DNA from 4 places in the Vibrio sp. 9-16B-A1 genome. Region 1 is predicted to be linked to each of the others. Evidence: predicted binding sites of a transcription regulator. Region 1 holds the regulator's gene; each other region holds the start of a gene.
The links. Region 1 encodes PurR, which represses purine synthesis genes. Its sites were predicted from a motif close to TNANGNAAACGTTTNCNTNA; they were not measured.

Region 1 (7,986 bases):
TGGCCAGAGTTGCACTGGCGCTCGGCGTACCCAAAACCGATATTGTGCTGCTTGAAACCGCCAAAGACACCTGGGAAGAAGCACGCCAGGCCGCCGTGTTTGTTTCACGCAAACGCATGGTACTGGTGACCTCTGCCAGCCACATGGAGCGCGCGATGAATGAGTTCCATGATGCAGGCCTGGACCCAATCCCTGCCCCGACTAATTTCCTGGCACACGATGCACAGATGCAGGCATGGAACCGCTACCGCCCGTCAGCCAAATACCTGGAGTGGAGCGAAACCTACTGGCATGAAACCATGGGCCAGCTGTGGAGCGGCCTGAGAGATTTTGCAGCCGACACTCATAGTCAGGCTTCAGCATCCACCAACGCAGCGCCAACCACAACAACTCCTGCAACGGAAGTTTCTCCGATGGAGTAAAAACACTCTCATTAAGAAAAACGGGAGCACTGTCAGTGCTCCCGTTTTTTTATGCGTATATCCGCAGCCCTGAACTAGTCTCCGGCAAACATATACCCTTCACCGTGGACCGTCACAAAGATCTGCGGGTTCTTCGGGTCCTGCTCCATCTTGGCACGCATACGCCGAATCAGAACATCAATGGTTCTGTCGTTAGGCGCATCCACACGGTGACTGATCATGTTCAGAATACGCTCACGGCTCAGTACTTTATTAGGATGAGACGACAGCGCGACTAACAGCTCATACTCGGCCTTGGTCAGTTTCACCGGCTCACCATTACGGCTCAGCGCGCGGCGCTGAACATCAAAGGTCCACTCACCAAAACGGATAAGCTGTCCGGACTCTTCCTTACGGGTCTCACTTGAGCGGGCCTCAGCCACCAGAGAAATCCGCCACAGCAGGTTTTTCACCCGAACCAGCAGCTCGCGCAACTCAAACGGCTTGGTCACGTAATCATCTGCCCCCATTTCCAGCCCGACAATGCGGTCAATACTGTCGGTACGGCCGGTCACCAGGATAATACCGATATCCGACTGGCTTCTCAGCTCCCGGGTCAGCATCAGCCCATCTTCACTGGGAAGGTTGATATCCAGCATCACCAGATCCACACTGCTGTTTGCCAGCACTTCGCGCATCTGCTCGCCGTTTTCGGCTTCGCTGACGGTATACCCTTCATTTTGAAAGTAACCCGCCAGTTTGCTGCGTGTTACTACATCGTCTTCAACGACCAAAACGTGATAGCTCATCTACACCACTTATATTTCTTCTGATTTCATTATTATTCTATTCACAATCCGTTACATTTCTAGCAAATAGGCTAAAATTAATAGTGTTTCCCGGGTTTTATTGATGCAAGACAAACCGGAGACGACTGTTAACATATTGTCAAAACAACACTTTTTCTTACATAACCCGACCGGATGCTGTTCATATATATGCGATACAATCGCCACATCAATAGTTTACGGAGTACCCGACATGCAAGAGAGCAAGCTGTTTAACGAAAAGCGTGCCGAAATATACTGGTGGCTGTCCAGCCTCTTTGCCAGGGAGATCAATGAAAAAGAGCTGGCGACCTATCACACCCCTGAGATCCGCAGCTTCATCAGCGGCCTGGGTGAAACAGAGCAGCTGAAAGCGTCCACTACCGCCCTGGTTGATGCCCTTAACCGTCTGCAGGACAGAGAAGATGCCATGATCGAACTGGCCGCTGACTTTTGTGGTCTGTTCCTGACCACTGACAAAAACGCCGCCCTGCCCTATGCCTCGATGTACATTGGCAAAAGCGGCCTGCTCAATGATGAGCCTGCCCGGCAGATGGAAGAACTGATGCAGGAAAAAGGCATTTCAATGCAGGAAGGCTTCAACGAACCGGCGGATCACCTGGCCGTTGAGCTCGATTTTTTGGGTAACCTCATCATCCGCTCCAACGAGTGTGAAAAACCGGAGAAGTTCGAAGCATCGCTCCTGGAACAGAAAGCCTTCATTGATGAGTACCTGCTGAGCTGGGTTCCTCAGTTTAAGCAAAAATGTCAGCAGTTTGACGAGTTTGGTTTTTATGCCGCGGTAGCGTCGCTTTTGCATGACTTCCTGATCCTGGACGGACACTACCTGGCGGGCGAATAGGCCTGCCAGACCTTTTTAGCTGGCGTTAAGAAAAATTAATTTGTGTGATGGAAACGCGGCAAAATGACATATTTATGATTGTCAGGTCTCAATTATGAGTCTAGAATTGTGACCGCAAACGATAAAATATGATAAACCATTTGGAAAGCAAGGTAAGCCGCTGTTAGTTAGCGGTTTTTTGTTTTTTAACAGATATGTTTTCAGCCAGGTTCGCTTTTCACGCCAACTTTTCTGACCGCAGTATGGCCTTTTCCCCTGCGGCAGAACTGATAAAAGCGCCCATACGGCAGAAACAGGAACAAATATATGGCCACAATTAAAGATGTTGCGCGTTTAGCTGGGGTGTCCACCACCACAGTCTCGCACGTGATTAACAAAACCCGCTTTGTTGCTGAAGCAACGCAGGAAAAAGTGCTGCAGGCAGTAAAAGAGCTAAACTATGCTCCGAGTGCCGTAGCGCGCAGTCTGAAATGTAATACTACCCGTACTATCGGTATGCTGGTCACCCAGTCAACCAACCCGTTTTTCTCGGAAGTGGTTGATGGTGTGGAAAGCTACTGTTACCGCCAGGGCTACACCCTGATCCTGTGTAATACAGGCGGTATCTACGAAAAGCAGCGCGACTATATCCGCATGCTGGCAGAAAAACGTGTCGACGGCATCCTGGTGATGTGTTCTGACCTGACCGAAGAGCTGCGTGAAATGCTTGATGCTCACGCGGACATCCCTAAAGTTATCATGGACTGGGGCCCTGAAAGTTCAGGTGCCGATAAGATCATCGATAACTCAGAAGAAGGTGGCTACCTGGCGACCAGTTATCTGATCAAAAACGGCCACAAAGACATTATGTGTCTGTCTGGTCAGTTTGAGAAAGCGATCTGTAAAGAGCGTATCGCCGGTTACAAACGCGCAATGGAAGAAGCCGGTCTGCCATTCGAAGAGAAGAACATCATTGAAGGTAACTTCGAATGTGATACTGCTGTCATGGCAGCAGAGCAAATCCTGGCGATGGACAAACGTCCGACCGCTGTGTTCTGCTTCAATGACACCATGGCGCTGGGTCTTATCAGCCGCCTTCAGGAAAAAGGCTTACGCGTCCCTGATGATGTTTCCGTGATCGGTTACGATAACATGGACCTGTCGGCGTACTTCTCGCCACCACTGACGACCATCCACCAGCCTAAACGCCGTGTGGGTAAAACAGCATTCGAGCTGCTGCTGCAGCGCATCAAAGATAAAGAACATGAGCGCCGCGTGTTCGAGATGCAACCTGAGCTGGTTGAACGTAAGTCAGTTAAACGCCTTGGATAAGGCAGCATAATGAAACAAAGCACGCATAACGCGTGCTTTTATTTGGATCAATGTCACACTAAATGCAGACGAGTGTGATGTTAATTCCGCTTTTTCACTATTATTTTTTATATCAGGCTTTCTCCGAAATACGATTTCAAATGAAAACCTGAACTGATGTCACGCACAGGGCAAACCACCTGAAAGGGTGGGACGCAAAGCCACCGGCCTAATCCAGTAACTGAGACGTGTCAGGGACTGGGATGGTAGCGGGGTTGCCGATGGCAAATATGCACACCAGCGCGAGCTCGCGCTATCAGTCATGCATCGATTTGCTCAAATGCTCGGACCTGAATTTAGTGGCGGAACTTCTAAACCGGGACATACAGCATGAACAAACCTACTCTAAAAAACTCGCTGAGACTCTTCGAGAGTCTGGGAACTATTAAATCCCGTTCAATGTTCGGAGGCTTCGGCGTCTTCGCGGACGACGTAATGTTTGCACTGGTGGTTGGCGATACCCTTTTCATCCGCGCTGACAACCAGAAAGCAAAAGATTTCAAACTGGCCGGCTTCGAACCTTACATTTACAAAAAACGCGGCTTCCCCGTGGTCACCAAATACTTCGCCCTGCCAGAGGCAATGTGGCAGACACCGAACATCATCATTGAAGAAGCCACCCACGCACTCGAAATTGCCCGCCAGGAGAAAGAGCAGCAGGCTCAGGCCAAACCTGACCGTCTGAAAGATCTGCCTAATCTTCGCCTTGGTACCGAACGAATGCTTAAAAAAGCCGGTATCTGCAGTGTGGAAGAGCTGCAAAATCAGGGTGCAGCAGGCGCATATAAAGCCATCCAGCAAAGCCATTCAGGCAAAGTGGGCGTAGAACTGTTATGGGCGCTTGAGGGAGCGATCCGCGGCAGTCACTGGTCTGTTATTCCACAGGCCCGGCGTGATGAACTGCTCAGTCAGGTGGGCTAAAAATTTAACGTGAACAAACACCGGCTTGATGCCGGTGTTTTTGGTTGCGCGGTACGTGGTACGTGGTACGTGGTACGTGGTACGTGGTACGTGGTACGTGGTACGTGGTACGCAGTTTACGGGCTTTACCGGCCACCACAATGAAACTCTTTATATCTGAAAGAAATCTCACTGTTTCCCTGTCATAATTCTAAGAGACATAAAAACGGAATATTGAGATGAACAAAAAGGTCGTTATCGGAATCGTACTGTTAGCCGCTATTGTGGGGCTGGGTTATCAGTTTGGTCCCCTGCTGACTCTGGAAAACGCCAAAACGCAGCAGGCGGCGCTGGCGGGCTTTATTGAACAAAACTTTTTGTTAGCCTTTGGTGGCTACTTTCTTTTATACGTTGCGGTGACCGCGCTTTCCATTCCCGGCGCTACCGTGGTTACCCTGCTGGCTGCCGCCCTGTTTGGCTTTACCAACGGCCTGCTGCTGGTCTCTTTCGCCAGCACCCTTGGTGCAACCCTGGCATTTCTCAGCAGCCGCTACCTGCTGCGTGACTGGGTCCAGCAGCGCTTTGGCAGTAAGCTGACCACCATCAATCAGGGCATTGAGCGCGACGGCGCGTTTTATCTCTTCTCCCTGCGGCTTATCCCGGTTTTCCCGTTTTTTCTGATTAATCTGGTGATGGGCCTGACCCCTATCTCTGCCGGCCGTTTCTATCTCATCAGTCAGATAGGCATGCTGCCTGGCACCGCAGTGTACGTCAACGCCGGTACTCAGCTGGCTCAGATAGAATCGCTTTCAGGTATCGCTTCCCCTGCGGTACTGGGCTCATTCGCCCTGCTGGGGATCTTCCCGGTCGCAGTGAAATGGCTGATGGCAAGGTTTCGCAGCGTACCGGACGGCACATCTGAGGGGCGTTCATGAAGCTGTGTCACGCTTCCACACCGCCTGAGGCTCATATCCTGTGTGAGATGCTGAAAACCCATGGCATAGATGCTGAAGTGCGGGGTGAGGGGCTGTTCGGGCTGCAGGGAGAGCTGCCATTCGGCTCAGACAGCGAACCGTATATCTGGCTGTTCAGACCTGAGCAGTTTAAGCAGGCCAGCGGACTGATAGAACAGCACAGAATGAGTAATGTGAATCCGGGGCAACCCTGGCGCTGTCCGGAGTGCCAGGAGGAGATTGAAGCGCAGTTTGGAGTATGCTGGAAGTGCGGCAAGAGTCTTTAAATGTTAGCCTGAGTAGAGAACTCAGGCGTGCTGACGAATAAAATCAATCGAAGTCTGGTTAAACTCATCCGGCTTTTCCACGTTACAGACGTGACCACAGCCAGGAATTTCCACAAGCGTGCTCTCCTGGTGCACTTTCACCATCTCTTTCACCGGCTGGATGAACATGTAATCCCTCTCCCCCATCAGGTACAGGGTTGGAATAGAGAGGTCACGGTCTTTGAAATAGCGCATCAGAGGGTTTACCTCTGCCGCCAGGGTGTACCAGCGTTTAAACTCCTTCTGACACAGCTTCTTCGCTTCGCGGATAAACATGTGCCTCGATTCCCGCTGACTGCGCTGCGGCATCACAATAAACGCGAACAGGCTGTAGAGCCACATATAAGGGATAAAGTGCTTGCTCCAGTCTCCCAGCTTAACCAGCACCTGAGAGCGGGTATTAAAACGGGTAACCGCGCCGCCCAGCACCATGCTTTTCACCCTCTCAGAGGCAATCTCGGCAAGATTACGGACGATAATGGTACCAAGGGACATGCCGACAAAGTGCGCCGACTGGATCTTAAGGTGGTCAAGCACCTTCAGTACGTCCTGCGACACGTCCTTAAACGTATACTCACTGGAGATAATGTCTTTGAGAAGCTGATTTGAATTGGAGCGGCCATGACCGCGCAAATCCACCAGCACCAGATTGAAATGCTGACGATAGGCTTTGATCTGCTTAAACCAGATGGACGAACTGCCGCCCGCCCCGTGGACAAAGACTACCCACTGGTCGCTGGTTGGATGAGGATACGTTCTATGAAATAACAGGTCGGCGGCCATAAAAAGCTTCTGGTGATGAATTAGTAAATAGCATACTTTTTGCAGTGAAGATTAGCACAGAAAAAGTAGTCAAAGTACTCTAACGGTGGCAAAACACCGTAAACAAACGTAAAAAAGCCCCCACTCAGGAGGCTTGAATTACTTAACATGGCAATCATTAATGCTGTTGACCGGTTATTGCTGCGCGATACATCACCAGGTATTCCTCTGCAGCCAGCTCCCAGCTGAAGTCTTTCTTCATCGCATTGAGCTGAACTTTACGCATCGTCTCCGGGCTCTGGAGGCTCAGGATCAGTGCGCGCTGCAGAGTCGCCAGCAGAGCATACGGCTCCGGCTCTTCGAAGCAGAAACCAGTCGCATCTTCCGGATTCTGATCGTAATCGGTCACAGTATCCTTCAGGCCACCAACAGCACGGACAATTGGCAGAGTGCCATAAGCCATGCTGTAGATCTGGTTAAGGCCACAGGCCTCGAACTCAGACGGCATAATGAAGAACTCACTGCCCGCTTCTACGAGGTGCGCCAGGCGGTTGTTGTAGGCTTCAACAAAAGCAAACTTCTCCGGGAAACGCGCCGCAATTGCGTGCAGTTTCTCAGCCACTTCCGGTTCACCGGTACCCACGATAACCAGCTGCACATCGTTGTGGAGGAACTTATCCAGGATTGGCAGCAGGTAATGAAAACCTTTCTGGTGAGTCAGGCGGCAAACCATGCCAAACATCGGCTTCTTCACTTCCGGCAGGCCGGTTTCTTTCTGAAGCGCGCGTTTGTTTTTCGCCTTACCGGCGATCATGCTCTTCTGCTCAACGCGGTAGTTTGCCGCGATGTGCTTGTCGTTCTCCGGGCTCCACTCGCTGTAATCACAGCCATTGAGGATGCCGTACAGATCGGCGCTGCGGTGAACAAAGTCATCCACCATGCCGTGCGAACCCAGCGCTGTCATCAGCTCTGACGCGTAGTTCGGGCTGACCGCGTTGACCTTATCGGCAAAATGAACGCCCGCACGCAGCATGCTGATATGGTCGTGACCATACTGAAGGTGTCCCATACCAGACAGGTTGAGCTCAGGGATGATTTCCAGCTCGCGGTACGAGTAAATACCTTTGAAGATGGCGTTGTGAACCGTCAGGACACTCTTAATACCTGTGTAACGCTCATCGTGCGCATAACGGGTTTTAAGCAGGAATGGGACAAGGCCGGTATGCCAGTCATTGGCATGAATGATATCCGGGTGAACACCCAGTTTCGGGAGCATATCCAGCGCCGCTGAAGCAAAGAAGCCAAAGCGCTCGCCATTATCCGCATACGCTTTGTTCGCTTCTGCGTAAAGCTCAGGACGATCGAAGTACTTATCACACTCCACTGCGTAAACCGTTACGCCATCAAGCGCCAGTTTACGAACCTGGTAGCGAATGTGCGGCCAGTAATCCAGCTCTGCAGAGAGGACAACTTCCGCTTCTGTTTTTCCTGGTAGTTTCTGATAAGCAGGAAGAACAATGGCCACTTCGTGGCCAATGTTTTGAAGGGCTTTCGGCAGTGCCTTGGCCACATCGGCCAAGCCACCACTTTTTACCAGTCCTTCTG
Region 2 (7,986 bases), on a different contig from region 1:
TACGAGTTCTCTGGCGCTGACAACGATAAAAATAACCCAGGTCAAACTGGCACTTTTAAAGTTGGTAATGTTTACGTTGGTTTCTACAACGACCAGTTTGGCTCTCTGAAAATTGGTAAACTGGACACTCAACTGGATGATGCTGGTATTGGTTCTGATTACCTGTTCGGTATCACCAAGTTCTTCAAAGACGCTGGTTTCGGCGGCCATGAAGCAGTGCGTTACGATCTGGACAAAGGTGATTTCTACTTCGGTCTGGGTGCGATTCAGAACAAACATAAGTCTAACACTGGCCTTAAGGGCGAAGATGGTACTCACCTTGATGCAAAAATTGGCTACCGTGTAGCTGATTTCGATGTTCGCGCATTTGCTGGTCAGTCTAAGATTGATGAAGCTGCTAACACAAATGATGAGAAGCTGACTCTTCTTGCTCTGGAAGCTACTTACTCTGGCGTTGAAAACCTGAACCTGCAAGCTGCAGTTTACAGTGGCGACCTGAAAGAAGCAGATGCTAATGCTAAGACTTACGCTCTTGCAGCAGACTACACTATGAATGCATGGAAATTCGCTGGTGCATTCAGCCGCGTAGATGAGAAAGGTGACAACGACTTCAACACTTGGTTCCTGAATGCAGGTTACACGATTGCTCCTTCTACTACTGCATACGTAGAGATCGGTGACAACAGCAAAGACAACACTGATATGGGTTACGGTATCGGTATTAAAGCTGAATTCTAATCTGAGTTGTTAGAAGTAACTGATTGTAAAGCCACCTTATGGGTGGCTTTTTTATTGCGACAGAGTTCACCAGAAGGCTGTAATATGGAGTTCTGGTTCTTTAGCGCAGCAATGTTTAAATTATTGGCTATGTGTTGAACGGGGTAGAGGTATGAACTTGAAGACATGTTTTGCTTCATTAGTTGCGGGTGTTTTGGTTAGTTTTGGTATATCAGCAGCGGATATAGTTCCTGCTAATGGCGTTAGCCTTTTGTTCGTTAATGGTGTTGAGGCTGACAGCAAGATGAAACCAGCCAAGTTGAAATCCGGGCTTAACCAAATTGTGGTTGAAATGGATAAGTCAGTTGGAAAAGGGGGAGGGGATGCACGGTTCACCTCTGCGCCATACGTCATTACTTTCAGTGCTGGTGTTAATGATATTAAGGTTAATCATCCAAAAGTGTACAGCGTAATCCACGCTGAACAGGTATTTAAGGGTAACCCAAGTTGGCGCCTGACAGCCGATGGAAAAGCCGTTGAGCACCAAAGTGATAAGTTAAAAGGCAAAGAAGGCTTCATGCCTTATTACGAAACCGAAAAACTGTTGGCTGAATACAATGCGCAAAACAACATCGACCTCGGTGTAGCAGCCGTTGCGGTATCAGCTTCCGAAGCTGTAGCCCCGGCCAAAACCAAACCAGCCAAAAAACAAAAAACACAACAAAAAGCCGCAGCCAAAACCAAACAGCCTCACCCTCAGGCACTGGAACAGCTGAAAGCCTGGTACCTGAAAGCCTCAGCTGAAGACAAAAAAGCCTTCCGCAAATGGGTCATCGACCAGGAATAATTGCTTAATCAGACAGAGCCGGCGTGCTCTGTCTGGTCTTCCCGCCTCTCTAAATCCCGCTTCCCGCTTCTCGTCTCTTCTTTTTTTTTGGGGCAAACGTTTGCTATCCTTGGCTATATTGCTGGGGATTGGCTGGCAGGCTAAAATCTCCGTCCCGACATGTCTCCTTACAGTTTAACGATACTATGAAATTTCCCGGTCAACGCAAATCCAAGCACTATTTCCCCGTTCATGCCCGCGATCCGCTGGTGAGCCAGGCTCAGACCAGCAAAAAAATGTCGCGCACTCATATTGTTGGTATTGACCAGACTCTGGTGGATATCGAAGCTAAGGTAACGGATGAGTTTATTGCCAAATTCGGTTTAAGTAAGGGACATTCTTTGGTTATTGATGACCAGACCGCAGAGGCGCTTTATTCGGAACTGAAAGAAGAAAACCTGGTAACCAATGAGTATGCAGGCGGTACTATTGGTAACACGCTGCACAATTATTCGGTTCTGGCTGATGACAAATCTATCCTGCTGGGCGTAATGAGCAGCGATATTCAGATTGGCAGCTATGGCTACCGTTACCTGTGTAACACATCAAGCCGCATGGATCTGAACCACCTTCAGGGTGTGAACGGTGCGATTGGCCGCTGTTTTGCCCTTATCAGTGAAGACGGTGAGCGCACCTTTGCGATCAGCGAAGGTCAGATGAACCAGCTTCACCCGGATAATATTCCTGAGCACATCTTTAAAAAAGCTTCTGCTTTGGTTCTGACAGCTTACCTGGTGCGCTGCAAAGATGGTGACCCAATGCCGGAAGCCACCATGCAGGCGATCGAATACGCGAAGAAACACGATGTTCCTGTTGTTCTGACCCTGGGCACCAAATACGTGATTCAGGATGATCCGGAATACTGGCAGCAGTTCCTGAACGATCATATTTCAGTGGTTGCGATGAACGAAGATGAGGCTCAGGCCCTGACTGGCGAGGATGACCCTCTGCTGGCCGCTGACAAGGCGCTGGAGTGGGTAGACCTGGTATTGTGTACTGCTGGCCCTGTAGGTCTGTATATGGCTGGTTACACTGAAGACAGCGTGAAGCGTCAGACCAGTCTGCCACTTCTGCCTGGTGCGATTGCTGAGTTTAACCAGTATGAGTTCAGCCGTCCGGCAAAGAAAGACTATGTGGATAATCCTATTAAGGTTTACTCACATATCGCGCCTTATATGGGTGGCCCGGAGAAGATCAAGAACACCAATGGTGCGGGTGATGCTGCACTGTCTGCTCTTTTGCATGATATGGCCGCAAACCGTTATCACAAAGATAATGTGCCAAATTCAAGCAAGCACCAGCAGTCATTCCTGACTTATTCTTCATTCTCTCAGGTATGTAAGTATTCTAACCGTGCGAGCTATGAAGTGCTGGTTCAGCACTCTCCGCGTCTGTCCCGTGGCCTGCCGGAAAGAGAAGACAGTCTGGAAGAGGCATACTGGGAAAGATAATCAGAACCGGAAGATATAAAAAAAGAGCGCTTATGCGCTCTTTTTTATTAATTAAACAAATATAAACTATTTGATTAGGAAATCTTCCAGGTTTGCACCGTTGTCCAGCTCTGCCTGAATTGCAGAAGGTGTACGGCCCTGACCAGTCCAGGTTTTTCTTTCGCCATCTACGGTGTACTCGTATTTAGCCGGACGTGGTTCACGTTTTTTCTTGGTTTTTGCTTTGCCTTCGCCAGACATTGCTGCAATCAGGTCTTCCAGTGCAATACCTTCTTTAGCAATCATATCGGCATATTCAGCCAGTTTAGCTTCGCGCTCTGCTTTTGCAGCTTCTTCTGCTTCAGCAGCTTCACGACGCTCTTCAACAACTAAAGTTAATTTTTCCAGCATTTCCTCAAGAGTTGAGAAATCTACATCGCGGGCAAAAGCACGCAGGCTGCGAATATTCAGCAGAGTCTTAGTAATATCTGACATGACAAATCCTGTTTAATTATTTTGTTAACGCTTTAATCATAACAGCGAAAATAAAGAATACAATATTTCCTCTGGTAAATACTTATATATTGTTGTGTGTATATCATAAAAATGACACTTCCCTGACTTTGGAACTTAAAAAAGGCGGTATTCACGGGTGCGCCAGTAAGTGTAACTGGTTGCATTGTGTGCGGTGAGCGCTATATCTGGCAAAGTGTAAATAAGCATTAACTTTGTATTGCAATACCGCTCAGGTCCGGTAGTATTGCCCGAACCTGATTTGAAAACTCTGTATAAAGAGCTTTTCAACGTAGAGGTGCGGTGGCTATCAGTATATGCTCTTAGGGTGACACCTTTGAGGAGCACAGAAAGGAGCCATACGCCGAAGTGACAGAGCCGGTCGAAGCCTGTCGCTGGGGTTATCTCCGAACAGGAATAACACTGCCATAGTCTATATTGTTGTTAAACTATGGAGCGCTACTGTAGGGTTGGGTGAAGTGTCTGCTTCCCTGTCGCTTGTTCAACTATGCCTGTACCCGGGCTGTCTGCAGTAGATCTCTGACCAAACACTGGTTAATGAAGATCATGAATACTATCGATTATACTAACTCTGCACTCTCGCTGTTACCGCCGTTAATAGCGCTGGGTCTGGCTATTCTTACGCGACGCGTACTGATTTCTCTTGGTGTCGGCATTTTGCTTGGCGCTGTCCTTCTCCACGACTATTCCGTGACTGCCTCAGTTTCCTATATCGCTTCTACTGTCAGCGGACTGGTTATTGAAGATGGCGGTATAAACAGCTGGAATATGAGCATTATTGCTTTCCTTATTCTGCTGGGTATGACTACCGCTCTGCTGACACTCTCTGGCGGTACCCGAGCTTTTGCTGAGTGGGCTCAGGTCCGGGTTAAAAGCAAACGTGGCTCTAAGCTGCTGGCGGCCTCTTTGGGTGTTTTCATCTTTGTTGATGATTATTTCAACAGCCTGGCGGTCGGTGCGATCTCCCGTCCTGTGACGGATCGTTTCTATGTTTCCCGTGCAAAGCTGGCTTACGTTCTTGACTCTACCGCAGCACCAATGTGTGTGCTGATGCCGGCATCGAGCTGGGGCGCATATATTATGACCATTATTGGCGGTATTCTGGTTACCCACGGTATGACCGAATATTCAGCCCTTGGTGCCTACCTGCGTATGATCCCTATGAACTTCTACGCTGTTTTCGCACTATTAATGGTATTCGCCGTTGCATGGTTCCAATTAGATGTGGGTCTGATGCGTCAGCGTGAAATTGAAGCGTCTCAGGGGCAAGGCTTTAATGGTGATAACGACAGCGAAGAAGCACACGATATTAATGAAGAGCTGGATATCGTCGAAAGTGAAAACGGCCGCGTTGCTGATCTGGTGTTCCCTATTATTGCGCTGATTATCGCAACGATTGCGGCAATGATTTATACAGGCGGTAAATCACTGGCTTCCAGTGATTTACCATTCTCTGTGCTTGGTGCATTTGAGAATACCGATGTAGGTAAGTCACTTTGTTACGGTGGTTTGGTTGGTCTTGCAGCTGCGCTAATTACCGTTCTGCGTCAGAAGCTCTCTTTTGCTGATATTGGTATGACAATGTGGATTGGTGCTAAATCTATGTTTGGTGCAATTCTTATCCTGTTCATTGCATGGACAATTGGTTCGGTTATTGGTGATATGAAAACCGGAGCTTATTTGTCATCTCAGGTGCAGGGTAATATTGACCCACATTGGCTGCCGGTCATTTTATTCCTGCTGTCTGGTCTGATGGCATTTTCTACCGGCACCTCATGGGGAACGTTCGGTATTATGCTGCCAATCGCTGGTGATATGGCCGGTGCGACAGATTTGGCACTGATGCTGCCAATGCTGAGTGCGGTTCTGGCTGGCTCTGTATTTGGTGACCACTGTTCACCTATTTCAGACACGACGATTCTGTCGTCTACCGGTGCGCGCTGTAATCATATTGACCACGTTGCTACTCAGCTGCCTTACGCACTGTCTGTGGCGGCCGTCTCCTGTATTGGTTTCATCGTGCTGGGTATGAGCAGCTCGGTTGCGCTCTCTTTCGCTGCGACCTCTGTGGCTTTCGTACTTGTCTGCTTTGCCTTGTCGGTGGTGGCTAAGTCCCGCCAGACTAAAGAAGCGGCGTTATAAGCGTCAAATGTTACGAGGGGAGCCGTTGGTTCCCTTTTTTTTTATCTGATGTTTAATTTGGGGTTGCAAAATAAAATCAGCCCGGTTAGTGTGAAGTTAACTCAAGGAGATACACATCATGCGTAAATCAGTAATGAACATTCATCATCACCATCCTGACTAGTCTTTCGGGAGGTTTACGCACACCGGGAGACAGGAAAGTCCCGGTGGTATCAGAGATGACAGATTAAGATCCCCGGGAGACACCAAGCTTCCGGGGATTTTTTCTTTTTGTACTGTTTACTTTTGATACAAAATTCGCACAGGGAAAACGCAATGCAAACACAACGCTTAAGAATCGCTATTCAAAAAAAAGGACGCCTGAGTAAAGAGTGTCAGGAGCTGCTGAAAAAATGCGGCGTTAAGTTCAACATCATGGGTGAGCGTTTGGTCGTCCACTCAGAAAACATGCCTATCGACCTGCTTCTGGTTCGTGATGACGATATCCCGGGTCTGGTCATGGATGGTGTGGTTGACCTTGGCTTTATCGGAGAGAATGAACTGGAAGAAGTTCGTCTTGAACGCCTGTCCCGCGGCGAGCCAAGTGGTTTCACCGCGCTGCGCAGACTCGACTTTGGCGGCTGTCGTCTGTCCATTGCCATCGACAAGGATGAAGAGTACAACGGCCCGCAGGATCTGGCTGGAAAACGCATTGCTACCACCTACCCACAGTTGCTCAAACGCTACATGGACGAGCAGGGCGTCCCATTCTCAACCTGTATGCTGACCGGCTCGGTCGAAGTTGCCCCGCGCGCAGGCCTTGCTGACGCGATTGCTGACCTGGTGTCTACCGGCGCAACCCTTGAAGCCAATGGCCTGAAGGAAGCGGAAGTGATCTTCCGTTCCAAAGCCACCCTTATCCAGCGTGACGGTGAATTCGCTGCTGACAAGCAGGCGCTTATCGAAAAACTGCTGACCCGTATGCAGGGCGTGATTCAGGCCAAAGAGTCCAAATACATCATGCTCCACGCTCCAACTGAAAAACTCAATCAGGTTAAGGCGCTGCTGCCTGGCGCAGAAGACCCAACCGTACTTCCGCTGTCTGCTGAGCAAAATCGTGTGGCGGTACACCTGGTCAGTACTGAAAACCTGTTCTGGGAAACCATGGAACAGCTGAAAGAACTGGGTGCCAGCTCGATTCTGGTCCTGCCGATTGAGAAGATGATGGAGTAACACAGAATGAAAACGCTGGTATGGCAATCACTCAGTGAATCTCAGCAGGACTCGGTACTGGAAAGACCGGCGATTGCTGAGGGCGCAAATATCACTCAGGCGGTAGAGCAGGTAATTTCATCTGTCCGCAAAGAGGGTGACGTTGCGCTTAAAGCGCTGACAGAAAAATTCGATGGTGTTGCTCTGGACAGTATTCAGGTCAGCAGCGAAGAGATTGAAGCCGCGTCCGGCCGCCTGTCTGAAAAAATGAAGCAGGCGCTGGAACAGGCGTATGACAATATTTCTAAGTTCCACGAAGCGCAAAAACCGCAGACCGTGCGGGTTGAAACTCAGCCTGGCGTGGTTTGTGAGCAGGTAACCCGCGCAATCAATAAGGTTGGCCTGTATATCCCGGGTGGCAGTGCCCCGTTGCCATCAACCGTACTGATGCTGGGCGTGCCGGCTCAGATCGCCGGTTGCCGCGAAGTCGCGCTCTGTTCTCCGCCGCCGATCGCCGATGAGATCCTGTATGCGGCGAAGCTGTGTAAGATCGATAAGGTGTACCAGCTTGGCGGTGCTCAGGCCGTTGCCGCCATGGCTTATGGCAGTGAAAGCGTTACGAAAGTGGACAAGATTTTTGGCCCGGGTAACGCGTATGTCACCGAAGCCAAGCGCCAGGTGAGCAATGATTTCCGCGGTGCGGCGATTGATATGCCTGCAGGGCCTTCTGAAGTGCTGGTGATTGCCGATGACAGTGCGTATCCGGATTTTATCGCCGCCGATCTGCTGAGCCAGGCTGAGCACGGCCCGGATTCTCAGGTTGTGCTGGTAACGCCGTCAGTCGTAATTGCCGACAAAGTGGCGGACGCAGTGCAGCGTCAGTTGGCAGAGCTGTCACGCAAAGAGATCGCGCAGCAGGCACTGGGTGCCAGTGTGATCATTGTGGCGGAGTCCATCAGCCAGTGTGTCGCCATTTCTAACTTCTATGGCCCGGAGCACCTGATCGTACAAACCGAAGCGCCGCGTGAGTTGCTGCCACTGCTCGATAACGCCGGTTCGATCTTCCTTGGCGACTGGTCGCCGGAA
Region 3 (7,986 bases), on a different contig from region 1:
GAGCAAAAGGTCAATATACAGGGGCTGCTTGAGGATCTGCACCAGGCGGTGCTCGAAAGTGGCCTGTTTGATGTGGCTTCTGTGAAATCCCGGGCGCTGCGCTGCCATCACTGGCTGGTGGGAGAGCGGGGAGACAGCGTTGAGTTTATTCATGTTAGTTTTGAGCTTTTATCCGGTCGCAGCGAAGAGCAGAAGCGGGAGTTATCCCGTCAGCTGATGGCGGTACTGCAGGATCAGGCAGCCCTGGTGCACAGCCTGACGGTGGATATCCGCGACATGGATAAAGCCTGTTTTCAGAGAGTGCTCAATTGAGCCAGGATTTTAAAGATGTCGATTAAAACGCTGTTATTTTCTTTTCAGGGCCGGGTTGGCCGTAAGGTTTTCTGGATCTGGAACATTGCTTATTACGCCTGTGTGATGGGCCTGTCGGTTGGGATTGCCAAACTGTTTCCTGCCTTTGCCGGCATTATTACCGTTATTCTGCTCAGCCTGCTGCTGGTGCCGGATCTGGCGATCACCGCTAAACGCTGGCATGACCGGGGTAAGTCGAGCTGGTTCCTGTTGTGCAATATTCCGCTGATCCTGGGCCGGGTGATGGTACCGCCGGGTATGCCGGGCGCAGAAATGGGTCAGCCTGATATGGTGCAGGTGGTGGTTTCACTGGTGGCGCTGGTATGTGGGGCGTGGATCTTTGTTCAGTGTGGTTTGCTGAAAGGAGATGAGGCGGACAACCGTTACGGTCCGCCACAGGTCTGATTGTTTCTGAGTTTAGTTACTTCTGGGCCGGAAAGGGATCACGGTGGCATCCTGTTCCGGCTCAACATCTCCCTCCAGGGCGCAGCGGAAGCGGCCCATCTGAGCGGACAGCTCGTTCATCAGGGTGACATTGGTATGTACCGGGTTCTTGCATGAGCTGATCACCCTCTCGATGTGGGTCTGCTGGGCTCTGAGCCTTGGCTGCATCTCCACTGAAGCGTAAGTGATCATCTCTTCACACATCTGCTGACGAAACTCGTCAAAAGCGGCCGGATCGTTCTCAGCCAGTTCAACCAGCTCATCAAATGGTGGCAAGGTTTGATCGTATTGCGCATGTGCCATAGGCCCTCCCCGCAAAAATCTCCTGAACTTCACTGTAAGCATAATTCATAATTTGCTCAATAATTGACCGATCTCAATATTGTCTTAAAAATGAAACGTGCCATCAGGTGAGTATTGGCGGGGGGGAGAAAGTGGAAGTTGCTCATAACTGTATGAGCAATATCAGGAATTATTCTCCCTGTGTGGGACGGATCTGATAACAGCAGCGGCGCTGGCCTTTTACGATGTGTTCCTGGCGCTCGATTTCGGCCTGTTCACCGAGCAGGCGGCGGAAGATGTTCAGCTCTGACTGGCACAGACTTGGGCTGCGCTCTGCGGCTTTACAGATAGGGCAGTGGTTTTCCACCAGAAGGTAGTCCGAGCCGCTCTGGCTCAGTTCAGCCATGTAGCCTTCGCTGTCGCGCAGGGCGCGGATGGCTTCGAGTTTGTCTTCCAGGCTGTGGCAGTCTTTAAGGGCCTGCTGGTAGTTTTGAAAGGTTTTGATTTCCCGTTCCCGGGCGACTTTTTCCAGCGCTTCGTTACCGTAGAGTTGTTCCACTGCATCGAGGACATGGATAGCCAGATCGCCGTGGCGGTCGGTAAAGCAGGCGTGGCCTTTGGCGGTCAGGCGCCAGTGACGGGTAGGGCGGCCGACTTTAACCCGGATATCTTCAAATGCCAGCAGGCCATCGTCTTCCAGACTCTGCAGGTGCTGACGTGCACCCATGGTGGTCATGGCCAGATCATCGGCCAGCTTTTTAGCGGTCAGTGGCCCTTCGCGTTTGATTTTGTCCAGAATTCGGTCGGTGGTTTTCATACTTCCCCTGCCTGCCGGTGCGTCACTGCTTCATTTATTCGTCTCTTTATTATTATGAAGTATGGATTTAATAAAGCAAATTATTGATAAAAACCAGGCTGCCGGGCAATAAAAAACGCGGCCGGAGCCGCGTTTGGGGTAAAGCGTCTTCTGTGTGGAATTACAGAATGATGTCGCGTACTTCCGGGTCTTTACGCTCAAGGTAGTGGGTCGACTTGATGCGGCGGATGGTGCGGCAGCGGCCACGGATCAGCAGGGTTTCTGTGGTGGCAATATTGCCCTGACGACTGATGCCTTCCAGCAGGTCACCTTTGGTGATACCGGTTGCCGAGAAAACAACGTTATCGCTGCGGGCCATGTCTTCCATCTTCAGAACCAGACCGGCTTCAACGCCCATCTCTGCGCAGCGTGACAGCTCCAGATCGCCCATCTTACGGTTCTCTTCGGTGTCGCCTTTTACTTCGTGGCGTGGCAGCAGACGGCCGTGCATGTCGCCGTCCAGTGCGCGGATAACCGCAGCAGACACCACACCTTCCGGCGCGCCGCCGATGCAGTACATCATGTCGACTTCACTGTCAGGCATACAGGTCAGGATAGACGCTGCTACGTCACCGTCCGGCACAGCAAATACGCGTACGCCCATTGCCTGCATCTCTGCGATCACAGCGTCGTGACGTGGCTTGGCCAGGGTGATCACTGTCAGGGTATCCAGAGATTTACCCAGCGCTTTTGCGGTATTTTCCAGGTTCTCTTTCAGTGGTTTGTTCAGGTCGATAATGCCTTTGGCACCCGGACCAACAACCAGCTTTTCCATGTACATGTCCGGCGCTTTCAGGAAGCTGCCTTTCTCGCCTGCGGCCAGTACGGCCAGTGCGTTAGACTGGCCCATAGCCGTCATGCGGGTACCTTCGATCGGGTCTACCGCGATGTCTACTGCATCGCCGCCACGGCCAACGTTTTCGCCGATGTACAGCATAGGCGCGTCATCGATTTCGCCTTCGCCGATCACGATTTCGCCTTCAATGTCAGTTTTGTTCAGCAGTGAACGCATCACCTCAACGGCAGCGCCGTCAGCGGCGTTTTTATCTCCACGTCCTAACCATTTGTATCCTGCTAGTGCTGCACCTTCTGTTACCCGTGAAAATGCCATCGCCAAATCGCGTTTCATGCTGACTCCAAAAAACTTTTGAAAGAGGAATTTCGATATCTGTACCTGTGCTTTATCTGCGCTTTTCCCGTCGTTTCGGGGCTCAATAAACACACAGCGCGGCGATTCTATCACAGTTTGGAGTAAACGTTTGCTTTTTTGCCGGCTGGCGGAGTTTCCTCTGGTAAACCCTTGTCCGGACTGGGTTGATGCCGCCGAGAGTGGACTGATTTGTCAAAATTTGCTCAAAATCGCAGTTTTTTTAACCAAATAGACAGCTGAGGCAAACTTTGGGCGTGAGTCCGGCGGGCTTGCTGAGTAGAATGGATAGCAATCAGTGACGCTGACCCGCAGCTCGGTCCGGAGTGTTCCGGTCAGCAGGCAGCAGTCACATCAACCGAATCAAACAGACAGGTGGCGCGAATGTCATTAGAAGTACTAGAAAAACTGGAAGCAAAAGTTCAAACCGCAGTTGACACCATTGCCCTGCTGCAAATGGAAGTGGAAGAGCTGAAAGAGCAGAACGAGCAGCTGGCGAACGAAGCGAACGAGCTTAAGGGTAACCGCGAAGAGCTGGAGCAGCAGAACCAGCGCATGCGCGAAGAACACACTGCATGGCAGGAGCGTATCCGCAACCTGCTGGGCAAAATGGATGAAGTTGAGTAATCATCCGTCGGAAATAAAAAAGGGAGCATCTGCTCCCTTTTTTTAATCTTCTGAATACTCTTCTTCGTCGTCTTCAGGCTCTTCATCTGCTTCGGCATCGAGCGGCTCCTGAGACAGAATAATGCCGGTGTTGTCGGCATACAGATAATCTTCCGGCAGGAAGGTCACGCCGCCAAAGTTCACCGCTACATCCACTTCACCGATCTCCTGGGAAGCGGCACCGACCGGGATGGACGCCAGCGCCTGAATGCCGACGTTCATGTCTTCCAGTTCGTCGACTTCGCGTACGCAGCCATAAACCACAATGCCTTCCCACTCGTTTTCTTCGGCCAGGGAAGCCAGTTCGGCGTCGATCAGAGCACGGCGCAGGGAACCCCCACCATCGATCAGCAGTACGCGCCCCTGTCCGTCCTGTTCAAGGACAGAGCGGATCAGGCCGTTGTCTTCGAAGCACTTCACCGTGGTCAGCTGACCGGCAAATGAGGCACTGCCGCCAAAATTGCTGAACATGGGTTCGACAACATCCACCTGGTCCAGGTAAATGTCACATAACGCTGAGGTGTTGTATTCCATACGCATCATCTTCTTTTGCAAGGTTCTTTTTCGAGTATATAACGCCGGTAAGTCATTGCAATGACAAGGCGCAATTATGTCATCAGAGTTTGACCGGTGATCACGATTGAGAACAGCAAGTTAGTCACCAGCGCGCACTTGACTATGACCGGCATCATAGGCGCCAGCTCCACCGGGCGGTTTGCCGCCATGACCGCGTGGCCGTGTTTAAACAGCAGGGTGAGGGCCAGCAGCATCAGCAGGGCCCAGCCTGAGAGCGCCTGTCCCAGCATCAGGTACAGGACAAATGACAGGCCACCGCCACCAAGCAGCAGCAGGTGATAGAGCTTGGCTTTGTCTGCGCCGAGGCGAACCGCCATGGTACGTTTGCCGCACTCACGGTCATTATCGATGTCGCGCATGTTGTTGATATTCAGCACCGCAACTGCCAGAAGACCGCAGCCGAGCGCGGGCAGGAAGATGTCAGCGCTGATGGAACCTGTGTGCAAAAAGTAGGTGCCGGCTACGCCCAGCAGGCCAAAGAACAGAAACACCGACAGGTCGCCCAGGCCGACATAACCATAAGGCCGGCTGCCGACGGTGTAAGCGATGGCGCTGATGATCGCCAGTACGCCGAGCAGCATAAAGGCGATGATGCTGCCAGGTGTCTGCAGGGCATAAAAAATCAGCCCGAGGCCGGAGACGGCGGTCAGAATGATATTGATGATGATGGCTTTACGCATCTCTTTGACGCTGACTGCACCGGACTGTATCGCCCGGGTTGGGCCGAGGCGCTGATCGTTATCGGTGCCTTTGAGGGCATCGCCGTAGTCGTTGGCCAGGTTGGAGAGGATCTGCAGCAAAATGGCGGTGACCAGCGACAGCAGCATTACCTGCCAGGAAAACCGGCCGCTGAGCAGTGCAAGGCTGCTGCCGGTGGTGATTGAGGCAATCGCCAGTGGCAGGGTTTTGGGCCTGGCGGCGTCGAGCCAGATAGCAAGGGATTGGTTCATAATGTGTAACAGTAAAGCTGACCGGGGTAAATTTTTGTGGCGACAGTATAACCAAAAAAAGCGCTCAGCCTGTATTGGGAGAGTAATAATTGATAATAAAAAAATGCCCGCCGGGTGGCGGGCACTGCAGTAACCGGAGTGATTACAGGATAAAGCGGCTCAGGTCTTCGTCTTCGACGAACTCACCCAGTTTGTCTGTCACGTACTGAGCGTCGATGGTGATGGTCTCATCACCCGGGTGCTCAGTCGCTTCAAACGACAGCTCTTCCATCAGACGCTCCATTACAGTGTGCAGACGACGGGCACCGATGTTCTCGGTGGTTTCGTTAACCTGCCATGCTGCGTCGGCGATCTTCTTAATACCGTCTTCGCTGAAGTCGATGCTCAGGTCTTCGGTTGCCATCAGGGCTTTGTACTGCTCGGTCAGTGACGCTTTCGGCTCGGTCAGGATGCGGCGGAAGTCATCGCTGGTCAGGGCTTCCAGTTCAACGCGGATCGGCAGACGGCCCTGCAGTTCAGGGATCAGGTCTGACGGGCTGGCCACCTGGAATGCGCCGGATGCGATAAACAGGATATGGTCGGTTTTCACCATGCCGTGCTTGGTCGAGACTGTGCTGCCTTCGATAAGCGGCAGCAGGTCACGCTGGACACCCTCACGGGATACGTCCGGGCCAGAGGTTTCGCCACGCTTGCAGATCTTGTCGATCTCATCGATAAATACGATGCCGTGGTTTTCCACGTTGTAGATCGCCTGCTCTTTCAGCTCTTCCGGGTTGACCAGTTTCGCCGCTTCTTCTTCGATCAGCGCCTTGAAGGCATCTTTGATCTTCATCTTGCGGCTCTTCTTGGTGTCGCCGGACAGATTCTGGAACATGGACTGAAGCTGGTTGGTCATCTCTTCCATGCCAGGAGGCGCCATGATCTCCACACCCATCTGAGGCGCAGCTACGTCGATGTCGATCTCTTTGTCGTCCAGTTTGCCTTCGCGCAGTTTCTTGCGGAAGATCTGGCGGGTATTTGAAGTATCTTCCTGGGCTTCGTTCTGGCCCCAGGCATCACGCGGTGGCGGCAGCAGCGCATCCAGTACGCGCTCTTCTGCTCGTTCTTCTGCGCGGAACTTCACTTTTTCCATTGCCTGCTGGTGTGTCATCTTCACTGCTACATCGGTCAGGTCGCGGATAATGGTTTCCACTTCTTTACCCACATAGCCCACTTCGGTGAATTTGGTCGCTTCGACTTTCATAAATGGCGCGTTGGCCAGTTTCGCCAGGCGGCGGGCAATTTCGGTTTTACCGACACCGGTCGGACCGATCATCAGGATGTTTTTCGGGGTCACTTCGACGCGCAGGCTCTCTTCGAGCTGCATACGACGCCAGCGGTTACGCAGCGCGATCGCAACCGCGCGCTTCGCTTTGTCCTGACCAATGATATGACGGTTGAGTTCGTGAACAATTTCACGTGGGGTCATTTCAGACATATTGAATTCCTTTGGTTACTCGGCTGCGATTTCAAGCTCTTCCACCGTGTGGTGGTGGTTGGTGAAGACACAGATGTCTCCGGCGATCTTAAGCGACTTCTCTGCAATTTCGCGTGCGTCCAGTTCGGTGTTCTCCAGCAGGGCGGTAGCCGCTGCCTGGGCGAAGTTACCGCCTGAGCCGATAGCGATCAGGTCGTTTTCCGGCTGAACCACGTCACCGTTACCGGTAATGATCAGAGAAGCGGTTTCATCGGCAACCGCCAGCAGGGCTTCGAGTTTGCGCAGCGCACGGTCAGAGCGCCAGTCTTTGGCCAGCTCAACCGCAGCTTTGGTCAGATGACCCTGGTGCATTTGCAGCTTGCTTTCAAAACGTTCGAACAGGGTAAAGGCGTCAGCGGTGCCACCGGCAAAACCAGCCAGTACTTTGTTGTTGTACAGGCGGCGCACTTTTTTGGCGTTGCCTTTCATTACTGTGTTTCCAAGAGAAACCTGGCCATCGCCCGCGATGACAACTTTATTATTCCGGCGTACTGATACGATTGTAGTCACGTTATTTACCTTTTAATTCGCCTGTCGATTAGTGGTTATATGTGGCTGCCGGGTATTTTTTCAAGGGGGAAGGGAAAAATTGACCCGGGGAGGCGGGGATAAAAAAGCCCCCGGCCGGATAGACCGCCGGGGGCTCTGAATTCTACTGATCTTTCCAGATCGCGCACGGTTCGATTTTGGCGCGCTGCAGTTTGTGCTTGTCGCGCTCAGCTTCACGCTTGCGCTCGTATGGCCCCAGCACCACCCGGTACCAGCTGCTGTCTTCCTTTTTGCGGATATGACTGCTGATCCCCTGGAAAGCGATCATGGCTTTGCGCTCTTCTGCCTGTGAACGCTTTTTGTATGCGCCGCACTGCATGATGTATGGCACATCCGAGATTGCCATCTCTTTGGCTTCGACGTGAACTTCCCGCTGGGGCAGGGTTTCAACGTACTCCCACTTCTCCTCAGGAGGGGGCGGGATCGGTTTTGATGGCTTCGGCTTTGGTTTGGGTTTGCTCTGAACCTGCGGCTGAGGCGGCTCAGGGTCCTGGCTTAAGGTATACAGGCCATAACCAAAGGCCCCGGTCAGCAGCAGTGCAAGCAAACCCGCTTTCCACGGCTTTTTCTTCGGCGTTGATCGCCGGGCCGGTTTTTTCTGTCCCCGGCCTCTTCTCACGTAATCTTTATTCGCCACGTTACTATGCTT
Region 4 (7,986 bases), on a different contig from region 1:
ATTTCCATGTGATGATTCCTTTTGTTCACGGTTAGGGTACATTTTCTTATTGTGTGGTCGTACCAGTTAGAGTGATTGTAATCGAGTTGTTGTGTAAATGTAAAACCCTGCAATTGCAAAAAAGTGATCCCAACCCTGAACCGGATTAAAAAATGACCATGAGACAAAAACTTGCTGGTGCAGTGCTCAGAAAGCACATCGGTGGTCGACACTCCGCCAGCTTTGTAGTTAAACTCAGATGAAAGCAATCAGCTGCCTTATACTTGTTGGGCAGCCTAATAACAGACAATCAGAGAGAAAGCCCTATGTACCAGGATTTGATCCGCAGCGAGCTCAACGAAGCCGCTCAGGTTTTGCAGGCGTTTTTGGCCGACGACAACAATATTGCGCAGATCGAAGCAGCAGCGAAAATGATCGCTGATTCGTTTAAGCAGGGTGGCAAAGTGCTTTCCTGTGGTAACGGTGGCTCGCACTGTGACTCGATGCACTTTGCTGAAGAGCTGACCGGCCGATACCGTGAAAACCGTCCGGGTTACCCGGGGATTGCGATTTCTGATCCAAGCCACCTGTCGTGCGTGAGTAACGACTTTGGCTATGACCACGTGTTCTCACGCTATGTGGAAGCGGTAGGTTCAAAAGGCGATGTACTGTTTGGTCTGTCGACTTCAGGCAATTCGGGCAACATTCTGAAAGCGATCGATGCGGCAAAAGAGAAAGGCATGAAAACCATCGCCCTGACCGGTAAAGACGGCGGCAAGATGGCAGGCCTGGCGGACATTGAAATCCGTGTACCTCACTTTGGCTATGCGGACCGTATTCAGGAAGTGCATATCAAGATCATCCACATCATCATTCAGTTGATTGAAAAAGAGATGGCGTAACAGGAGAGTCAGGGAAGATGTGTGAACTGCTCGGCATGAGTGCCAATGTGCCGACCGATATCTGTTTCAGCTTTACCGGACTGATGCAGCGCGGCGGAAATACCGGGCCGCATCGCGATGGCTGGGGGATTACCTTTTATGAAGGGCGGGGCTTCCGTACATTTAAGGATCCGAATCCCAGCTGTCAGTCTAAAATCGCTGAGCTGGTGCAGAACTATCCGATAAAAAGCTGCGCTGTGGTCAGCCATATTCGTCAGGCAAACCGTGGCGGGGTGAATCTGGAAAACACCCACCCGTTTACCCGCGAGCTGTGGGGACGATACTGGACTTTTGCCCATAACGGCCAGCTGACTGGCTATGACTCACTGGATACCGGTTTTTTCCGGCCTGTGGGTCAGACTGACAGTGAGCGCGCATTTTGCTGGCTTTTGTATAAGCTGGAGCAGAAGTTTCCCCAGCCACCGGAAGATATGCCAGCGGTGTTTGAGTACGTACGCGAATGCTGTGACCAGCTCAGGGGAATGGGCGTGTTTAATATGCTGCTCAGTGATGGCGATTATGTGATGAGCTATTGTACCAACCATCTCTACTGGATCACCCGCCGGGCACCGTTTGGCGAGGCCAGCCTGATCGATGAAGATGTCACGATCGACTTTCAGCAGGAAACCACGCCCAATGATGTGGTGACGGTTATTGCGACACAGCCCCTGACGGATAATGAGCAGTGGCAGCGGATGAAGCCGGGTGAGTACAGCCTGTTCCACTTTGGTGAGTTGCTGGCAGGTAACCATGACCAGCTGGCTCATGTGGCGTATCCGCCGAAGAAAGTGAAATCCCAGGCGCCGACAGAGCCTTTGTGACTCTCTGGTAGCAAGTATTAAAAAAGGTGGCATCAGCCACCTTTTTTAATACTTGCTTAATCAGTCCTGCGCGTAGCCCTGAGTGCCTAACGGCTCTCCATCCAGTACGGCCTGACCCTGGCTGTTCATCACCAGGCGACCTGACAGAAACCAGTCCACTACCATAGGGTAGATGCCGTGTTCCTGTGACTGTACCCGCTCATTGAGCAGTTCCGGCGTGTCATCATCAAACACCGGCACTTTGGCCTGCAGTATCACAGGGCCACCATCGAGCTCTTCGGTAACAAAGTGAACACTGGTTCCGTGTTCTTTATCTCCGGCTTCAATGGCGCGCTGGTGGGTATGCAGCCCCGGGTATTTGGGCAGCAGGGAAGGGTGAACATTCACCATTTTTCCCAGGTAATGACGGACGAACTCATCAGACAGGATGCGCATGTAACCGGCCAGTACCACCAGGTCGGGCTGGCAGCGGTCGATCTGAGCCATCAGCTCAGCGTCGAACGCTTCGCGGGAAGCAAATTCCTTTGGATTGACAAAGTGGGCATCAATCCCACTTTGTCTGGCGCGCTCAAGTCCGTAAGCGTCAGCCTTATTGGAAAAAACGGCGCTGACTTTTCCACGGATACGGCCGGACTCACAGGCATCAATCATAGCCTGTAAGTTGGAACCGTTACCTGAAATTAAGACAACGATATTTTCCATGGTTTAGCGGATCTCTACCTGCTCTTCGCCATCTTTGGCAGAAGCAATTTCACCGATAACCCAGGCGTTCTCGCCTTCTGCTTTCAGCAGTTCAACCGCCGCATCTGCCTGATCTTTTGGCAGGGCAACGATAAGGCCTACACCACAGTTAAAGGTGCGGTACATTTCGTGGGTCTCAACGTTACCTTTCTCCTGCAGCCAGGAGAAGATAGCCGGCCATTCCCAGCTGTTTCCATCAACGACGGCTTTAGTACCTTCTGGCAGTACGCGTGGGATGTTTTCCCAGAAGCCACCACCAGTGATGTGAGAAATTGCATGGATGTCATGCTGCTCAATCATCTTCAGTGCAGATTTAATGTAGATGCGGGTCGGCTCCAGAAGCTGCTCGCCGATAGTGCGGCCGCAGAGCTCTTCGTTCAGGTCCGCGCCGGATACTTCCAGGATCTTGCGGATCAGTGAGTAACCGTTTGAGTGCGGGCCACTTGAACCAACAGCGATCAGTGCGTCACCTTCGGCTACTTTGGTGCCGTCGATCAGGTCTTCTTTTTCAACTACGCCAACACAGAAACCTGCAACGTCGTAGTCTTCGCCTTCGTACATGCCCGGCATTTCAGCAGTTTCACCGCCGATCAGTGCACATCCAGCCTGTACACAGCCCTCACCGATACCGGCAACCACGTCAGCTGCGGTATCTACATCCAGTTTGCCTGTCGCGTAGTAGTCCAGGAAGAACAGAGGTTCTGCGCCCTGAACGATCAGGTCGTTCACACACATCGCGACCAGGTCGATACCGATGGTATCGTGTTTTTTCATATCCAGAGCCAGGCGGAGCTTGGTACCCACGCCGTCAGTACCGGAAACCAGTACAGGCTGCTTATATTTGGTCGGCAGTTCACAAAGTGCACCGAAGCCACCGATGCCACCCATTACTTCCGGGCGGCGAGTGCGTTTTACCACACCCTTAATACGGTCAACCAGAGCGTTGCCTGCGTCGATGTCTACACCAGCGTCTTTATAGCTAAGAGAAGAGTTGTTACCACTCACGGGGATGTCCTCGTCATAGGTTGGATGTGAAAAACGGCGCTATTCTAACAGGGGTTGAACGGAAAAGGAAAACGTTTGCGTCAGTTTTTTTTGTTGTCATTCAAACCTGAAATATCATTCAAAACCATGTATACTCTGGCGGTTTATTTAAAATATGTCGGAGTTGGAAATGAAAGTTGTTGAAGTGAAGCATCCTCTGGTTAAACACAAAATCGGTTTGATGCGTGAAGGGGACATCAGCACCAAGCGCTTTCGCGAACTGGCTACAGAAGTAGGCAGCCTGTTAACTTATGAAGCGACTGCGGATTTTGAAACCGAGCGCGTAACCATTGATGGCTGGAACGGCCCGGTTGAAGTTGACCAGATCAAAGGTAAAAAAGTGACCGTAGTGCCAATTCTGCGTGCTGGTCTGGGTATGATGGACGGTGTACTTGAGCACATGCCAAGCGCACGTATCAGCGTGGTAGGTATCTACCGTGACGAAGAGACCCTGGAGCCGGTTCCTTACTTCAACAAACTGGCGTCTAACATCGATGAGCGTATCGCTCTGGTTGTTGACCCTATGCTGGCGACTGGTGGTTCGATGATCGCTACTATCGACCTGCTGAAAGAGAAAGGCTGTCAGCACATTAAAGTGCTGGTTCTGGTTGCAGCTCCTGAAGGTATCGAAGCGCTGGAAAAAGCACACCCGGATGTAGAGATGTACACTGCAGCGATCGATGAGAAGCTGAACGACAAAGGCTACATCGTACCGGGTCTGGGTGACGCGGGTGATAAGATCTTTGGTACTAAGTAAGCGAACATTTTTCGCTTTATTTATGTATGAATGAAAAAGGGAAGCTGTTGCTTCCCTTTTTGTTTTTCCGGTCCTGGGAGCGCTTTGCTGCTGGGTCCTGGGTTATGGGGAATTTCACCCCAGAAACCCAGGACCGGGTGACCCAGTACCTGTCTTTTACGCTTTATCCTCTTCCATCTGCGCATTATCAACCACATGGTTTTCACCCAGGTCATCCGGCAGGATGAGGTTGAGTGCGATAGCCACGATACCGCAAAGGCTGACGCCCTGCAGGCTGAAGTCGCCGATGCCAAATGCCATGCCGCCGATACCAAATACCAGGGTTACCGCCACGATCACCAGGTTACGTGATTTGTGCAGGTCGACATTGTTCTTAATAAGCGTGTTCAGGCCAACGGTCGCGATAGAGCCAAACAGCAGGATCATAATGCCGCCCATCACCGGTACCGGAATGGTTTGCAGCAGAGCGCCCAGTTTGCCAACCAGTGCCAGTACAATCGCAGTTACCGCAGCCCAGGTCATGATCACCGGGTTAAATGCTTTGGTCAGCATTACCGCACCGGTCACTTCTGAATAAGTGGTATTTGGCGGCGCGCCCAGCATTGAAGCTGCCATGGTTGCCACCCCGTCACCGGTAATGGTGCGGTGCAGGCCTGGTTTTTTCAGGTAGTCTTTGCCGGTTACGTTGGAAATCGCCAGCATATCGCCAACGTGTTCAACGGCAGGAGCGATGGCTACCGGGATCATGAACAGTATGGCATTGATGTTAAACTCCGGGAAAGTGAAGTTTGGCAGGCCCAGCCAGGCTGCCTGCTCAACCGGGGTGAAATCAACCACGCCATACGCCAGGCTCAGGCCGTAGCCGACGCAGATACCGCCAAAAATAGGCAGCAGCTTTAAGTACCCTTTGGCAAAGACGCTGATGGCGATAGTGGTTGCCAGTGACGCGCAGGCAATGATCAGCGCTGCGTTACCGTCAACCAGCTGTACGGCACCGTCACCGGTTTTACCCAGTGCCATGTTGACCGCAACCGGCGCCAGGCCCAGACCGATCACCATAATTACAGGACCGACGACCACTGGCGGCAGCAGTTTATGGATAACCGCTACGCCTTTGGCTTTAATCACTGCACCCAGCAGCACGTATACCATACCGGCTGCCATCAGGCCGCCCATGGTGGAAGCAACGCCCCACGCCTGTACGCCATACATAATAGGAGCAATAAAAGCGAAAGAGGAAGCGAGGAAGATAGGGACGCTGCGACGGGTAATGAGCTGAAATAACAGGGTACCGACACCGGCACCGAACAGAGCTACGCTGGGGTCAAGGCCGGTCAGCAGTGGGACCAGAACCAGAGCACCAAACGCGACAAACAGCATTTGGGTACCTTGCAGTATTTGGGACATTGGGCTTTTCCATTTCTTGTAAACAAAATTCGCAGGATTCTATCACCCGGCAATCGTTTGCGCATTAGATATAGATCAAGAAAATGGGAGCCTGGCCCTCACTCTTTGTCAGAGCTGCTGCTTTTGTGGGCAGGTTCTGAACATGAATGAAGCGGATGAAAACCAGGGACGGTTTTTGTTAGTACCACCTCTTTTGGTGCAGGTCAGCCAGGTGTTAAAGCTGGTCGGGTACGCGCCGCTTTACTTGCCCCTGCCTGGATACTTGCTTATCATCAGAGGTTCAATTACAAGAGGTAAGCGTTTTATGAAGCGAGTTTTGGCCGGGTTGTTGTGTGCGCTGGCGATGCCAGGGTATGCGATGACCAAAGTGGATGTTTTCTCAACCGAAATTGTTTTGAGCGATGAGAAGAATGCCGAGACCCTGGCGCAGAGCGAAGGTCTTGAGCAGGTGCTGGTGAAAGCATCCGGCTCACAGCAGGTAAAAGAGAACCCGGTGGTGGGCAAGGCACTGCGTAACAGTGGTCAGTATCTGACTCAGATCAGCAGCAGTCAGCACGATGGTCAGCCGAGCCTGAAACTCAGCTTCAACTCCCGTCAGGTTCAGTCTCTGCTGACTCAGGCAGGACTGCCATACTGGTCACCGGTGCGTGCCAATATTCTGGTGTGGATGGTGGAAGAAGACCGCTACCAGCGTCAGATTGCCTGGGAGCAGGCCGGTTTGCGTTCAGTAGCATCGCTGCGGCAACTGGCTGAGCAACGTGGCCTGCCGTTGACTATTCCGGTCGGTGATATTGAAGACGTGACCTCGATTTCCGCGCCGGATCTGTGGGGCGGTTTTGTAGCGCCTTTGAGTCAGGCCAGCAGTCGCTACCCGGTAGATGCCGTTCTGGTTTTGCGGGTACAGCACCGCCAGAGCAGCAGTTCAGTACGCTGGACACTCTATGATCAAAAACCAGAGCGTATTGCCAGCGAGCAGGCAACGCCACTGACCGGACAGGCGTCCGGCGCGCTGGTCACTGCGTTCGAGCAGGTGGTGGATGAAGTCACCAATCACTATGCAGACAAAAGCGCGGTGAAAGTCTCTGATACCTCAACCCAGAGCGTGATGGCCCGTTTTGTGGAAGTGAACAATGCCAATGATTTCTTTGGTCTGGAGTCCCTGCTGAAAGGGCTGAACTCGGTCGCTTCCGTAGACGTGATAAAAATCCAGGGTAACAGCGTGCAGTTCCGTATCCACCTGCTGGCTCCTCAGGCAGACTTTGAGCGTGAGCTGGGTAACTTTAATCAGCTGAAAGCGATCGAAGCCCAGTGGATGCCGGAGCCGGCAGAAGAAGTCGCGCCAGAGACGACGCTTCCTCCTGAGTCAGGTGAGGCGTTGCAGGCAACAGAGGGTACAGAAGTGCTGACAGAACCACAGCCACAGCAGACAGAGCCGGTTCAGCCGGAACTGCTGTATGAGTGGCTGAGATAAATTTTATTTATTTTTGCTTTCAAAGCCTTCGCTGAATATATGCGAAGGCTTTTTTTATTGGCGCAATATAGTGTATTCGTCGACCAGTACTCAAATATCACCGTGCTCTCATTAAGAGAAAGCTAATTATTATGACTTTGTGGGCTTGGTAATGGATTTATTATTTGTGTAAATAATATATGTTGAAATCATTATACAGTAGATGTTAATTATCTGAGTTGAATATCATTTGGTTGCAAGTGCTAGTGTGTTCATATCTAATCATTCTTCGGATCTTTATAATTCCGGTTGATAAGACGTCTTGCAAATAAGCTATAAAACTTCCCTCAGCCACCGTTCATACCTGATATAGGGTGATACCAGCTAATGGTGGCTTTTGTCCCAATTTCAACGTGTTTGCTCAGCCCAATTGGGGGCAAAGCTTACAGTGTAAAATCTTAGGCAGTTACCAAATGAATATTAAAGATATAAGCATAAGGAAAAAGTTCGCGATTGTTTTTGGCGTGATAGGTATTGCTATCGTTCTGCAGATCCTGTTTTTGGTCTCTCACATTAATCAGATCAAAGCCTCTTTTGATGAGTTTGCAGCTGAAACCGTGCCGAGTGTTATGCTAGTTAAGAATACCCAGCTGAATATTATTGTGATGCGTAAAGATCAGTTCTCTTTGTTGCCAAACATGGAGCATCCGGAGCTGATGAACTGGCTGGAAGGGATCCGCAAAGTCGGGCGTGAGGTTCAGGGCCAGCTGGATGAGTACCGTGAGGGGCTTTGGGATGATCGTGACCGGGCCGCTTTTGAAAAAACAGAGCAGGCGTGGAGTGCGT

Region 2: ACVB80_RS13065 (inosine/guanosine kinase) is a predicted target of PurR. The motif match lies at 1,653-1,672, and genes of this name have one in related genera.
Region 3: glpX (class II fructose-bisphosphatase) is a predicted target of PurR. The motif match lies at 3,181-3,200, and genes of this name have one in related genera.
Region 4: ACVB80_RS19870 (uracil-xanthine permease family protein) is a predicted target of PurR. The motif match lies at 5,736-5,755, and genes of this name have one in related genera.

What each region holds. Positions count from the first base shown of each region.
Region 1 covers NZ_JBSDZD010000002.1:212,728-220,713, forward strand. Annotated here, with positions in the region: gene elyC (envelope biogenesis factor ElyC) at 1-422, shown strand, start outside; gene torR (two-component system response regulator TorR) at 497-1,210, opposite strand; gene torD (molecular chaperone TorD) at 1,443-2,090, shown strand; gene purR (HTH-type transcriptional repressor PurR) at 2,397-3,401, shown strand; cyclic di-GMP riboswitch class I at 3,561-3,663, shown strand; gene ACVB80_RS04685 (TfoX/Sxy family DNA transformation protein) at 3,771-4,361, shown strand; gene ACVB80_RS04690 (TVP38/TMEM64 family protein) at 4,580-5,275, shown strand; gene ACVB80_RS04695 (DUF2007 domain-containing protein) at 5,272-5,580, shown strand; gene ACVB80_RS04700 (alpha/beta fold hydrolase) at 5,602-6,402, opposite strand; gene glgA (glycogen synthase GlgA) at 6,560-7,986, opposite strand, start outside.
Region 2 covers NZ_JBSDZD010000007.1:116,597-124,582, forward strand. Annotated here, with positions in the region: gene ACVB80_RS13055 (porin) at 1-738, shown strand, start outside; gene ACVB80_RS13060 (DUF2057 family protein) at 890-1,564, shown strand; gene ACVB80_RS13065 (inosine/guanosine kinase) at 1,750-3,054, shown strand; gene ACVB80_RS13070 (H-NS family histone-like protein) at 3,121-3,528, opposite strand; lysine riboswitch at 3,832-4,016, shown strand; gene ACVB80_RS13075 (Na+/H+ antiporter NhaC family protein) at 4,114-5,709, shown strand; His leader region at 5,848-5,978, shown strand; gene hisG (ATP phosphoribosyltransferase) at 6,025-6,921, shown strand; gene hisD (histidinol dehydrogenase) at 6,928-7,986, shown strand, end outside.
Region 3 covers NZ_JBSDZD010000017.1:32,967-40,952, forward strand. Annotated here, with positions in the region: gene ACVB80_RS21260 (5-carboxymethyl-2-hydroxymuconate Delta-isomerase) at 1-312, shown strand, start outside; gene ACVB80_RS21265 (DUF805 domain-containing protein) at 328-756, shown strand; gene ACVB80_RS21270 (DUF3135 domain-containing protein) at 769-1,098, opposite strand; gene ACVB80_RS21275 (helix-turn-helix transcriptional regulator) at 1,268-1,894, opposite strand; gene glpX (class II fructose-bisphosphatase) at 2,055-3,062, opposite strand; gene zapB (cell division protein ZapB) at 3,465-3,707, shown strand; gene rraA (ribonuclease E activity regulator RraA) at 3,750-4,280, opposite strand; gene ACVB80_RS21295 (1,4-dihydroxy-2-naphthoate polyprenyltransferase) at 4,355-5,272, opposite strand; gene hslU (HslU--HslV peptidase ATPase subunit) at 5,415-6,749, opposite strand; gene hslV (ATP-dependent protease subunit HslV) at 6,765-7,298, opposite strand; gene ACVB80_RS21310 (SPOR domain-containing protein) at 7,441-7,974, opposite strand.
Region 4 covers NZ_JBSDZD010000014.1:104,037-112,022, reverse strand. Annotated here, with positions in the region: gene fadE (acyl-CoA dehydrogenase FadE) at 1-8, opposite strand, end outside; gene lpcA (D-sedoheptulose 7-phosphate isomerase) at 306-881, shown strand; gene ACVB80_RS19890 (class II glutamine amidotransferase) at 899-1,741, shown strand; gene purN (phosphoribosylglycinamide formyltransferase) at 1,802-2,443, opposite strand; gene purM (phosphoribosylformylglycinamidine cyclo-ligase) at 2,447-3,487, opposite strand; gene upp (uracil phosphoribosyltransferase) at 3,657-4,283, shown strand; gene ACVB80_RS19870 (uracil-xanthine permease family protein) at 4,440-5,690, opposite strand; gene ACVB80_RS19865 (DUF2066 domain-containing protein) at 5,995-7,161, shown strand; gene ACVB80_RS19860 (methyl-accepting chemotaxis protein) at 7,614-7,986, shown strand, end outside.